One region of the Marinobacter sp. es.042 genome, then DNA from elsewhere that is predicted to be linked to it. Evidence: predicted binding sites of a transcription regulator. Region 1 holds the regulator's gene; each other region holds the start of a gene.

Evidence for each region. Region 1 encodes sigma-54, which starts transcription at its own class of promoters, with help from an activator protein. Its sites were predicted from a motif close to ANTGGCATNNANNTTGCTNT; they were not measured.
Region 2: the regulator sigma-54 is predicted to act here: its motif matches at 2,140-2,159, upstream of flgB (flagellar basal body rod protein FlgB).
Region 3: the regulator sigma-54 is predicted to act here: its motif matches at 2,199-2,218, upstream of CFB02_RS18305 (PEP-CTERM sorting domain-containing protein).

Annotation. Positions count from the first base shown of each region.
Region 1 is NZ_LT897781.1:545,318-549,078, reverse strand. It holds gene lptA (lipopolysaccharide transport periplasmic protein LptA) at 1-239, shown strand, start outside; gene lptB (LPS export ABC transporter ATP-binding protein) at 217-942, shown strand; gene CFB02_RS02695 (RNA polymerase factor sigma-54) at 1,094-2,620, shown strand; gene hpf (ribosome hibernation promoting factor) at 2,721-3,029, shown strand; gene ptsN (PTS IIA-like nitrogen regulatory protein PtsN) at 3,117-3,587, shown strand; gene rapZ (RNase adapter RapZ) at 3,616-3,761, shown strand, end outside.
Region 2 is NZ_LT897781.1:1,490,956-1,494,716, forward strand. It holds gene CFB02_RS07030 (flagellar hook protein FlgE) at 1-467, opposite strand, end outside; gene CFB02_RS07035 (flagellar hook assembly protein FlgD) at 495-1,172, opposite strand; gene flgC (flagellar basal body rod protein FlgC) at 1,191-1,640, opposite strand; gene flgB (flagellar basal body rod protein FlgB) at 1,675-2,073, opposite strand; gene CFB02_RS07050 (nitroreductase family protein) at 2,312-2,863, opposite strand; gene CFB02_RS07055 (Mpo1-like protein) at 3,019-3,330, shown strand; gene CFB02_RS07060 (adenylate/guanylate cyclase domain-containing protein) at 3,428-3,761, shown strand, end outside.
Region 3 is NZ_LT897781.1:1,014,442-1,018,202, reverse strand. It holds gene CFB02_RS04920 (TIGR03013 family XrtA/PEP-CTERM system glycosyltransferase) at 1-1,276, opposite strand, end outside; gene CFB02_RS18305 (PEP-CTERM sorting domain-containing protein) at 1,467-2,150, opposite strand; gene CFB02_RS04910 (PA14 domain-containing protein) at 2,530-3,761, shown strand, end outside.

The DNA.
Region 1 (3,761 bases):
TTACCTGGTCTGCCACCGACAGCCAGCTGACCTTTGAACGGGAAGCGGTGATTGAGCAGAATGGCAACCTGTTCCGCGGCGACGTGATTCACTATGATACCGCTGGCCGCGTTGTAACCGCAGAAGGCGGCGCCGAGACCGGCGAAGGCACTGGCCGGGTAGAAATGGTGATCCAGCCGCGCAGCGCCGACAGACGCACTGACAAACAGGAAACCGATGGCAGTTCTGAGAGCCAGTAACCTGGCAAAGAGTTACAAGCAGAAAAAAGTGGTTATCGATGTATCCCTGGAAATCCGAAGCGGGGAAATTGTCGGACTGCTAGGCCCCAACGGCGCCGGGAAAACCACCTGTTTCTACATGATCGTGGGGCTGGTACCTGCCGATCACGGGCGGATCACCATCGACAGCCGGGATATTACGCCGCTGCCGATGCACGGTCGGGCCCGTCAGGGCATCGGCTACCTGCCACAGGAAGCCTCGGTTTTCCGCAAGCTGTCTGTGCGCGACAACATTATGGCGATCCTCGAGACGCGGCAAGGCCTGAGCAAGGCAGACCGGCAGAAAAAGCTCGAGGAGCTGCTGGAGGAATTCCACATCACCCATATCCGGGACAGCGTTGGTATGGCCCTGTCCGGTGGTGAGCGGCGACGGGTGGAAATTGCCCGGGCCCTGGCCATGGAGCCGGCTTTCATCCTGCTGGATGAGCCCTTCGCCGGTGTTGACCCTATATCCGTCAGCGACATCAAACACATTATCCGGCATCTGCGGGACAAAGGGATTGGCGTGCTGATCACCGACCATAACGTGCGCGAGACTCTCGATATCTGCGAGAACGCGTACATTGTTTCCGGCGGGCACATCATCGCCTCCGGCAATGCCGATGCGATCCTGGCAAATCAACAGGTCAAGGAAGTCTACCTCGGGGACGAATTCAGGCTGTGACAGTGAATGGCTCATTGTTTTGATGATCTGTTGCAAGTAAACTCGGCAAAGAACTTGCTAGGGTAAAGAAAAACCGCGGCAAGTAACCGGCATATAAAGATTTTTTCAAGACCTATGACACAAAGCGCTGATGAGTGACGGATCCTGAACCATGGTTATGAAAGCCTCCTTACAGTTAAAGCTGGGTCAGAGCCTGACCATGACACCCCAGCTGCAACAGGCGATCCGACTTCTCCAGCTCTCTACCCTCGACCTCCAACAGGAAATCCAGCAGGCATTGGAATCCAACCCCATGCTGGAGACATCCGAGGACGACGATCAGACCGACACGGCCACCGAGAGCGACGAGCGCGAGGCCAACGCGGCCGAGTCTGCTGCGGAGACCACGCCAGAACCGTCCAGCGACTGGGACGAATCCGAAAACGGTCCGGACTGGGCGTCGGAAAACGAGATTCCGGATAACATTCCGGACGACCTGCCGGTCGACACGGCCTGGGATGACATTTACCAGTCCGCCCCCGCCCCGGCAGCCCGCAACGACGACGAAAACGATCACGATTTCGAGACCCGCAACTCGCCCACCGAGACCCTTCAGGATCACCTGGAATGGCAGCTCAACCTGACTCCCCTGAGTGAGCGGGACCAGGCCATTGCCCACGCCCTGATGGACGCCGTGGACGAGCGGGGCTATCTCACCAGCCCTCTGGAAGAAATCCACGCCGGGCTGCTGGACGAGAACGAAGAAGACCCCCTTGAACTGGATGAAGTGGAAGCCGTCCTGCATCGCCTCCAGCACTTCGATCCCCCTGGCGTGTTTGCCCGGGATTTGCAGGAATGCCTGCTGATACAGCTTAACCAGCTGCCGCCGGACACACCCTGGCTAGCCCAGGCACGCCTGGTGATCACCCACTACATCAACCTGCTGGGCAACCGGGACTACGCCCAGCTGTTGCGTCGCAGCCGCCTGAAAGAAGATCAACTCAGGGAAGTCCTTGCGTTGATTACAGGCCTCAATCCGCGCCCGGGCGACGTGATTGATCGCGCCGAGCCCGACTACGTGATTCCGGACGTCATCGTTCGCAAACACAATGGCCGCTGGCGTGTTGAGCTGAATCCGGAAATTGCACCGCGCATCCGGGTGAATGCCAGCTATGCTTCACTTATAAGGCGCGCAGACAGCAGTGCAGACAACACCTACCTCCGCGATCAGTTGCAGGAGGCCAAGTGGTTTATCAAAAGCCTGCAGAGCCGCAATGAGACCCTGCTGAAAGTGGCGACCCGTATTGTCGAGCACCAGCAGGGTTTCCTGGATTACGGCGAGGAAGCAATGAAGCCGTTGATTCTCTCGGACATTGCCCAGGCGGTGGAAATGCATGAATCAACGATTTCACGGGTAACCACCCAGAAATACATGCATACCCCCCGGGGTATTTTCGAACTGAAATATTTCTTCTCCAGCCATGTCAGCACTGATGAGGGCGGAGAATGCTCTTCCACGGCCATACGCGCGATGATCAAGAAGCTGATTGCCGCCGAAACACCCAAAAAGCCGTTGAGCGACAGTAAAATTGCAGCCATGCTAGGGGAACAGGGTATCAAGGTTGCGCGACGCACCGTTGCCAAGTACCGGGAGGCCATGCACATTCCGCCGTCCAACGAACGCAAGCGGCTGGTCTGAATACCCCGGGACGGGACGCAACACCGTATTCGCCGGCGCACAATGCGCCAGCACCCAGACCGGCTCCCGGGAGCCGGCATGATGACAACAGGAGACGCCTATGCAACTCAACATTTCAGGCCATCACGTAGAACTGACTCCCGCACTGAAGGATTACGTTTCAGAGAAGTTCGAGAAGCTCGAGCGTCACTTTGACCACATCAGTAACTGCCAGGTGACCCTGGAAGTGGAAAAGGTGCGCCAGATTGCGGAAGCCACATTGCACGTGGTAGGTGGTGAGATTCACGCAAAGGCAGAAAACGAGGATATGTACGCGGCCATTGATGCCCTTATCGACAAGCTCGACCGTCAGATCCTCAAGCACAAGGAAAAGAATGTAGAACGGATGCACGGAAACGGCTCTCGCTAACGCGCTGTTTTCATGCACTTCATCTAATCGAGCTGCGACATGAGTAACGTGTCGCAGCCTTTTTTTTAACGGAAATGCAGTCGATCCATGAGCGACACATCCCTGACCATAGACAACATTCTTGCTCCGGAGCTCACCCTCTGCAGGGTAGCTGCGTCCAGCAAGAAACGGGCCCTGGAGTTTATTGCCGAGCAAATAAACCATCAGGACAACACGCTCAGCGAGACCCAGCTCTTCAACAACCTGATTTCCCGTGAGCGCCTGGGCAGCACCGGCATTGGCCAGGGAATTGCCATTCCCCACTGCCGCCTGGAAGGACTGGATCACGTGGTGGGTGTGCTGATGACGCTTGAAGAAAGCGTGGAGTTCGATGCTATCGACAATCAGCCAGTCGATCTGATCTTTGCCCTGATTGTGCCAAAAGAGGCGACGAGCGAGCACCTTGAGCTGCTGAGCCAACTGGCGGAGAAGTTCAACGAGCGGTCGTTCTGCGATCGCCTCCGGCAATGCGAGGACGCCAGCACGCTGTACCAGCGCATGACCGCCTCGGGCGGCTGATATTCACTGCAGTGGAGGTAAGGTGGTCATGAAGCTGATTATCGTCAGTGGCAGGTCCGGTTCGGGCAAGAGTACCGCACTTCATGTGCTGGAGGACCTCGGGTTTTATTGCATCGACAATCTTCCTATTGGCCTGCTCTTTCCACTCACACGGGAAGCCGCCAGCCAGACCAG
Region 2 (3,761 bases), 950 kb from region 1:
TCGAGGTTTGTCGTCCTTCTTGGAGCCAGGTTGTCTGTTGCAATCTGCAAATCTCCCCGGATGCCAGACAAGTTGCCGTCCTCGTCCGCGGTGTATCCCTGTACCCGCATGTTCTGGTTGTTCGTTACATAGCCTTCCTTATCAATGCCGAACTGTCCTGCGCGGGAATAACGAATCTCGCCGCCGTTGTTCAGGATAAAGAAACCATCGCCGGCAATCGCCATGTCCAGGCCATTGTCAGTGAAGCTGATGTTGCCCTGCCCAAAAGACTGCTTAACGTCCTGAACCCGGACACCGTCGCCGATCGGGTTGGTGCCTGCGCTCAGGAACCCGCTTGCGTATAGATCGCCAAACTGCGCCTTGCTGCCTTTGAAGCCGACGGTGCTGGCGTTTGCAATATTGTTGCCGGTGACGTCCAGATCCACCGATGCCGCACGAAGGCCGCTCAAACCTGTATTAAATGCCATGGTTCACCCCTTGGTGTTTCACCGGTCTCAGTTAATTTGTTTCACGTCAGACAGGGCGATGGAGCCCATGCCTGCAAGATTCAGGGTTATCGAGCCGCCCTGGCCGAGGGATACGCTGTCCACATTAGCGCTCACCATAGTGCCCAGCTGCTGCGGGCCATCTGGATAGGAGGCTTCTGCCACAATGCGGTAGGGCCCCGGCGGCAAAGGATTGCCGTTACCGTCCTGGCCGTCCCAGCGGAAGGACACAACACCTGCCTGGCTGCTGCCCATGTCGATCTGCCGCACCCGCTCGCCATTCTGCCCTTCGATAGACAGGCGGAGCCCACCTGTCGAAGCTGGCACTTGAATGGTTCCGGTAATTTCACCTTCGGCACCAAGGATCCCGATCTGGGAAGGCGCCAGTACGGTTTTACCCACCATGGCCGACGCTTGTAGCGCCTGGGTGGATCGGAACTGGCCAACCACATCCTCAACCGTGCCGGAGAGATTCTGCATTTCTTCCAGTGAGCTGAACTGTGCGAGCTGGGAGATAAACTCGCCGTTGTCCTGGGGCTCCAGCGGGTTCTGGTTTTTCAATTGCGCCAGCATCAATTCCATGAATTCGTTCCGGCCCAGCTCACTGGTGCCCTGGCCGCCATTCTGTTGCTTCAGCTGGTACTGGCTCAGAACATCCGACGCGTCTGTTGCATTTACTGCAGTCATGTTGTGCTCCTCACCCCGTTACTGCTGACCAAGAGTCAGAATGCGCTGCATCATGGACTTGGCTGTGTTCATGACATCCACATTCATCTGGAAACTTCTGGACGACGACATCATGTCCGCCATCTCTTCGACCACATTCACATTCGGGTAGAAGACATAACCATCTTCGTTGGCCGCCGGGTGATGGGGCTCGTAACGCATCTGAAGCTCCGCATCACTCTCGACAATACCGTCAACCCTCACGCCGGCACCCGGCCCCTCATCGGCGGCCATGGGCAAGCCTCCCTGCCCGGGATTCATCAGAGACTGCTGAATCGCCGAGAAAACCGGCTTCCTGGCACGATAGGTTTCCCCCGTGCTGGAACTTGCCGTTTCTGCATTGGCAATGTTGGACGCGGTTGTATTCAGCCGCAGTGATTGCGCGGTCATGCCGGAACCGGCGATGTCAAAAATGCTGCCCAGTGACATGAAAACTCTCCTTCGCTAATCCTGTGACTGCGGCTTATTCGCCCTTGAGGGCTTTGGTCAAACCGCTGAACTTGCTGTTCAAAAACTGGAAGCTGGCCTGGAAATCCATGGCGTTGCGCATGAACCGCGTCTGCTCCTGCTGGGCGTCTACCGTATTGCCGTCAACCGACGGCTGATGGGGAACCCGATACATCAAATCGCTCTCCGAGGCCGATGGCGAGGTATCCATGTGCGCGTCATGGGTTTTGGCCATCTGGAATCCGCTGACCTGCTCCTGGGCCTTCTGCATCATTGCCTGGAAATCCAGATCCCGCGCCTTGAAACCCGGGGTGTCGGCGTTTGCCAGGTTGTTTGCCAGAACTTCGGCGCGTTTAACACGCGCTTCAACCGCGTGTTGATGAATGCCCAGAGCCGAATCAAACGTAATTGCCATGTTGCCTCCCGAAAACTGCACTGGTATGCCGAGCTGTTTTTGCCGGCTGTGCTCTTTGACAGGACTAAAGCAAGCTGAATGCCAGAATTATGGTCAGGTGTTAATTTGTCACGGAACCCAGTGTTGGCAGGCCCTGCAGAGAATCCGAGTAGCGGTTACGGGAAAGGAGAAAGGAAAAGGGCAAGAAAAAGCGGCAAGCTGCTTCCCCCGGCAGAAGCCGGGGGTATTCAACAAGGTCTCAGGGCCAATGACTCACAAACTCGTCCACCGCCGGTCTGGGCACAGACGGCTTGGATGCCGAGACCGTACCGGTGTAGAGAAAGCCAACAATCTGTTCATGCTCTTCCAGGCCCAACCCCTGGTGAACCGAGGAGTGGTAGGCAACGCCGCCTGTTCTCCACATCACGCCGAAACCGGCATCCTGAAGGGCAAGCTCAACAAAACTCATGCCGGCAGCTGCCGACATGACCTGCTCGATTTCCGGTACTTTGGGATGCGTCCTGGGCGACGCGATACCAACGATGACCATGGGTGCGCGAAGGGGGGCACGCCGGAGCTTCTCGATTTCTTTCTCATCGCTGTTATTGGCACAGGTGGACGCAAACAGCTCTCCCAGGGCTTCAAGGCCTTTACCCTCGATCACCAGATAGCGCCAGGGCCTGAGCAGTGCATGGTCCGGTGCACGCGCCGCGCAGGAAAAGGCCCTTTCGAGGGTTGTCGAATCCGGCGCGGGTGATTCCAGCCTCGGTTCAGAGGAGCGGTTCAGGAGGAAATCGGTAACTGCGGTCATATCTGCTCGCTGTTTAAAGACTGTTGAAATATAGGTACGAACACAATTCATGGCTGTGAATTGTGGGTTCTACGTAATGCTGTTAACCTTTAGTCGTAGTCGGGTCTACCAACAATTATAAATGACGCGGTCGTACAACGTTGAGTGGCAACACAATGAGCAACCAGCAAACCTTCAATAACTTTTCCGAATTTTATCCGTACTACCTCGAAGAGCACAGCGACGTCACCTGTCGCCGTTTGCATTTCGCTGGAAGTCTCCTGGTTCTGATAGTCGCCGTATGGGCTCTGGCTTCGGGAAAGCTGTTGTGGCTTCTGGCCTTGCCGGTCATAGGCTATGGCTTTGCGTGGGTTGGTCATTTCAAGTTTGAAAAAAATCGCCCCGCTACCTTCAAATATCCACTGTACAGCCTTATGGGTGACTGGGTCATGTTCCGCGACATGCTCATTGGCAGGATCCGTTTCTGAAATGATGAGTGCCCCGGCAGACCTGCGTAATGCCAGTAGCTCAGCTGGCAGAGCCCTCTCGTCTGAGGCGGCGGGCAACCCGATCGCCATTCCCCCGATGCCCGATTACAATGGCCGGGTACTGGCATACACCTCAACCGCCGCCATTATCGTAACCGGCGTTCTCCAGGGCGCCTTTCCGCAATGGCTTCTCTGGCTGGTTGCCGGGGCCCTCACCTGGCCCCACATCGCCCATGCCCTGACTCGCCGCACTTTCCTCAGGAATTCGCCACGCATCCGTCAGAAAATGCTGATATTTGATTGCGTGGTTGGTGGCGCTTTCATTGGTTGCATCGGGCTGATCGTCATCCCCTCCCTCGCCGTTGCACTGATGCTGATGTTCAGTTGCCTGATTGTTGGTGGTATCCGTCAGTGGGTCCTGGGCACCGGCT
Region 3 (3,761 bases), 470 kb from region 1:
AGGCGAAACACAACTGGGCCCAGCCCGTTAAACCAGGCTTCACCCTGTGGCGCTCGTCATAGAAAGGAATTTTCTCCGAAAGTTGCTTAACAAAAACAGGGCGTTCGGGGCGGGGCCCGACAAAGGCCATGGTGCCATTCAATACATTGAATATCTGCGGCAACTCATCAACGCGTATTTTACGAATGATTTCACCAACTTTGGTTACCCTTGCATCATTCTGGCTGGCCCAGACAGCTCCATGCTTTTCAGCATCGGTAATCATTGAGCGGAACTTGTAAACTTTAAAGCCCTTTCCATTCAACCCCACACGTTCCTGGCTATATAAGACGGGGGCTTTGAGGCCGTCCTCAATCTTGATAGCAATAACCGTTAGCAGCATCAGCGGCAAGCCCGCAACTAACAGCACGGAAGAAGCCAGGATATCTAAAGACCGTTTGCCAAATCCGGACACCGACGAAAGATTGAAGCCGTCAGAAAATACCAGCCATCCCCGTGTCACCATTTCCAAAGCCACTTTTCTCGACTCTCTCTCATAGAAAGTAGCGCCGTCCACTATTCGGACCCCTTCCATTTTGCACTCCAGGAGATCTTCCATTGGAAGACCTTTGCGCCTGTCATCAACGGCAACAACTATCTCCTGAACGGGATTCTTCAATACGTATTGATGCAGGGAAGCGGGCAAGCGCAGCAGATGTTCTTCAGGAATCTCAACAGGCTCGCCTGGCAGCGGGACAAACCCCTGGAGAATAAAACCTTTCCGGTTAAAGGGAGTTGTCAGGTCTTCGTGAATCTGCCGAGCCCTGTGTCCAGCACCGAGCACGAGTACTTTTCTTTTAAATGCGTCCTTCCCCGCCAGAGCAAAAAACATCCAGCGGCAAACGCCCAGAAGAAAGAAACCGAAGACAGAAGCAGAAGTCAGTAAATCTGTGAAGCCCAAATACCAGAGCCAGTCGTTCGATAGAATGTAAATAAATGCAGAGGCGGGAACGCCGATGATGAGGGCGAAAATAGTCCTCAGCATCATTCCGGACATGCCCTCATCCAAACGGGATTGATGCACGCCCAGCGAGATCATGATCAAAAGGTTTACCAGCCCGAAAACAAGCGCCGAGGGCAGGAGAAAGAGGTAGCTCTCTAGAAAGAACGAGACTTCACCAAAGTGGCGAAAAAAAGCAGCCAGAGAGAAGCTTGAGACCAGTACAATTAGGTCGATGAGGCCCAGAATAACAAAGGGAACATGGATGTAGTGCCTGAACAATCTGACGTGGGCCACGCCAACTCCTTTTGCTGTCCAATGTAAACGCTTCTGCGCATCCGATGCGGCAGATAATACACTGGACAGAGTTTACTGCATTTTAATGATACTGCAATCAACCGTGAGACTCTTCGGTGCCCGCCTAAGGCCCCCTTAAGCAAAAAGACCCCGCCTAAAGCTTCAACGAGGTCTTTGATGCTTAAGGGCTTCAGGCTGATCTGCGACGACGAGCCATGCCCAAACCCAATACGCCGAGGCCCAACAGTGCGAGCGTTCCGGGCTCGGGCACTGCCTGAACATCGGAAATGCCAACAATCAAGTCGTTGTAGTCAAAATCACCATTAATAAGATCTTCAAATCCTAATATCAGTGAGCTGCCATAAAACGCGGTGTTCCCGCTGCCAGTGACGTCGAAGATCCGGGTCATATCTACTCCACCATTCATACTGGCATCGGAGTAGAAGGTAGTGTCTCCACGCTGCAGATAGAAACCGAACGTAGATCCAATTTTGGCCGATGCATCGCCGACCTTTGCAGTACCTGCCTCAAGGTCGAACTCGACCTGCAATCCTCCGGAGCTGTCTGCACCGGAAAACACCTGGAGCATCTGGCTGGTATCGTTAATATCGTAGATGCCAAAATTATTTGCCGCGGAAAATCCGGCAAACTCAAAAAGCAGGAAAGCGCCTGCCGAATCGTTTGTTCCATCAACGTCGTTAAGGGTGGCAAACGAAGCGCCCGTGTCGTAGAAGGCCCCATCTTTTTCGGTAGCTTTAAAAACATCGGCACCCGAATCGGTTTTCAGGTCAAAAACACTCACAGGTGTGGCATGCGCGAAGGAAATACTGGCTGAAAACAAGCCGACTGCTAGCAACTTCGAAATCAATTTCATTGAACTGCTCCTTTTACACCTACTTCTTTTGAATATGCTGACTATGTTCAAGCAGGTCGCGTGCCAAGAAATAAAAACATTATGAATCAGCTAGTTAAAAAATTCTAATTGCAGATTTGTAAATTTTACTGACAGTTTTTCGGATTTCGTGAGTGAATCGATACACCTTGCAATCCGACTCGCCTGATGTTTAACACGAGACAGGTGTTTTCACGGTTTCCAGTGTAAAGGTATACCACCGTCTTGGTTTGACTAGCGTTGATTCCATTCTAAGCGTCTCCTTCACATTCCAAAATGTTCCTTCGTTCAAGTGGCGAGATGGTTCTCTCGAAACAATACTTTCGGTATCCAGCGAATAACGCTTTCAGGGAGAGTCAAAATGCTTCGCCATAAACTGTCACTGGCGTGTTCCGTTGCGCTGATCACAGGATGCCAGAGCTGGCCTCCTCAAGACCCGAACAGACTCCCGCCTACTGCTGCACTCCCCTCTACGAGTACTCTGGGAGAGGTTCAGGTCTTTTTATGGGACAACCTATCTGGCACCAGCGTCCAAGCGCTTACGTCTTATGAAGCATTTCCTGATAGCCCCGATGTGACTCAGATGCTCGGCGAGCTCAGGGGGCCAACAGGGAGGGGAGATAATTACGGAAGCTTTGTGCGGGGGTACATTATCGCCCCTGAGACAGGTCTCTATCGATTCTTTGTAAGCGGCGATGACCAGACCGAATTTTGGCTAAGCCCATCATCCGATCCTTCCAAGAAAAGCAAAGTGGCCGAGGTGACCGGCTGGACGAATGTTTTGGAATACTCCAAATACAGCTCTCAGAGCTCGGGCTCGATAGAACTTAATGTTGGAAAAAGATATTACTTTGAGATCATTCATAAAGAAGGTGGAGGCGGCGACCATTTTAGCGTTGCCTGGGAAGGCCCAAGCTTTAGCCGCGAAATTATTGCTGGACAGAACATTGCCAGCTACGCAGGAGAGACTTCTTCCGCCGATGAGGGAGCCGGTTCTGAGGCGAGTTTCAGGCTTGGGTACTCTGTCGGTTTCCTTGATGGATCGGAAGGCCTGGCTTTCAATCCAGAATACCCTCCGCTTGATGGCGATCAGGACGGCATATACGACAACTGGGAAACAGTGCATGGCTTAAACCCCGAAGATCCAGATGACGCAAATTCCGATCCTGACAACGATCTACTGGTTGCAGCAGACGAATTTTTACTGGGTACAATGGAAAATAATCCCGACTCCGATGGCGACGGCATCCCGGATGGAGCCGAGTACGCCTCTTCATTAGACCCCCTGAATCCATCCGATGCTCAAGAAGATCTGGATGATGATGGGGTCAGCAACCTTGATGAATTCATTGCAGAAACCGACCTGAACGATGCTCAATCCTTCCCTGCTGAAACCGTCCAGCTGAACTATACGCGAGGCTTTGTAGGTCAGTATTTTGAGGGAAGGAACTTCGATAATTTCCTACTGGCTCGACAGGACCAGGCCATTCAGTATTCAGCTGGTACAGGTTCATTTGTAGATAGACAATCGAACGATAATTTCAGCGCCAGATGGTACGGTCAATTTGTAGCACCCCACTCGAGCAGCAGCAG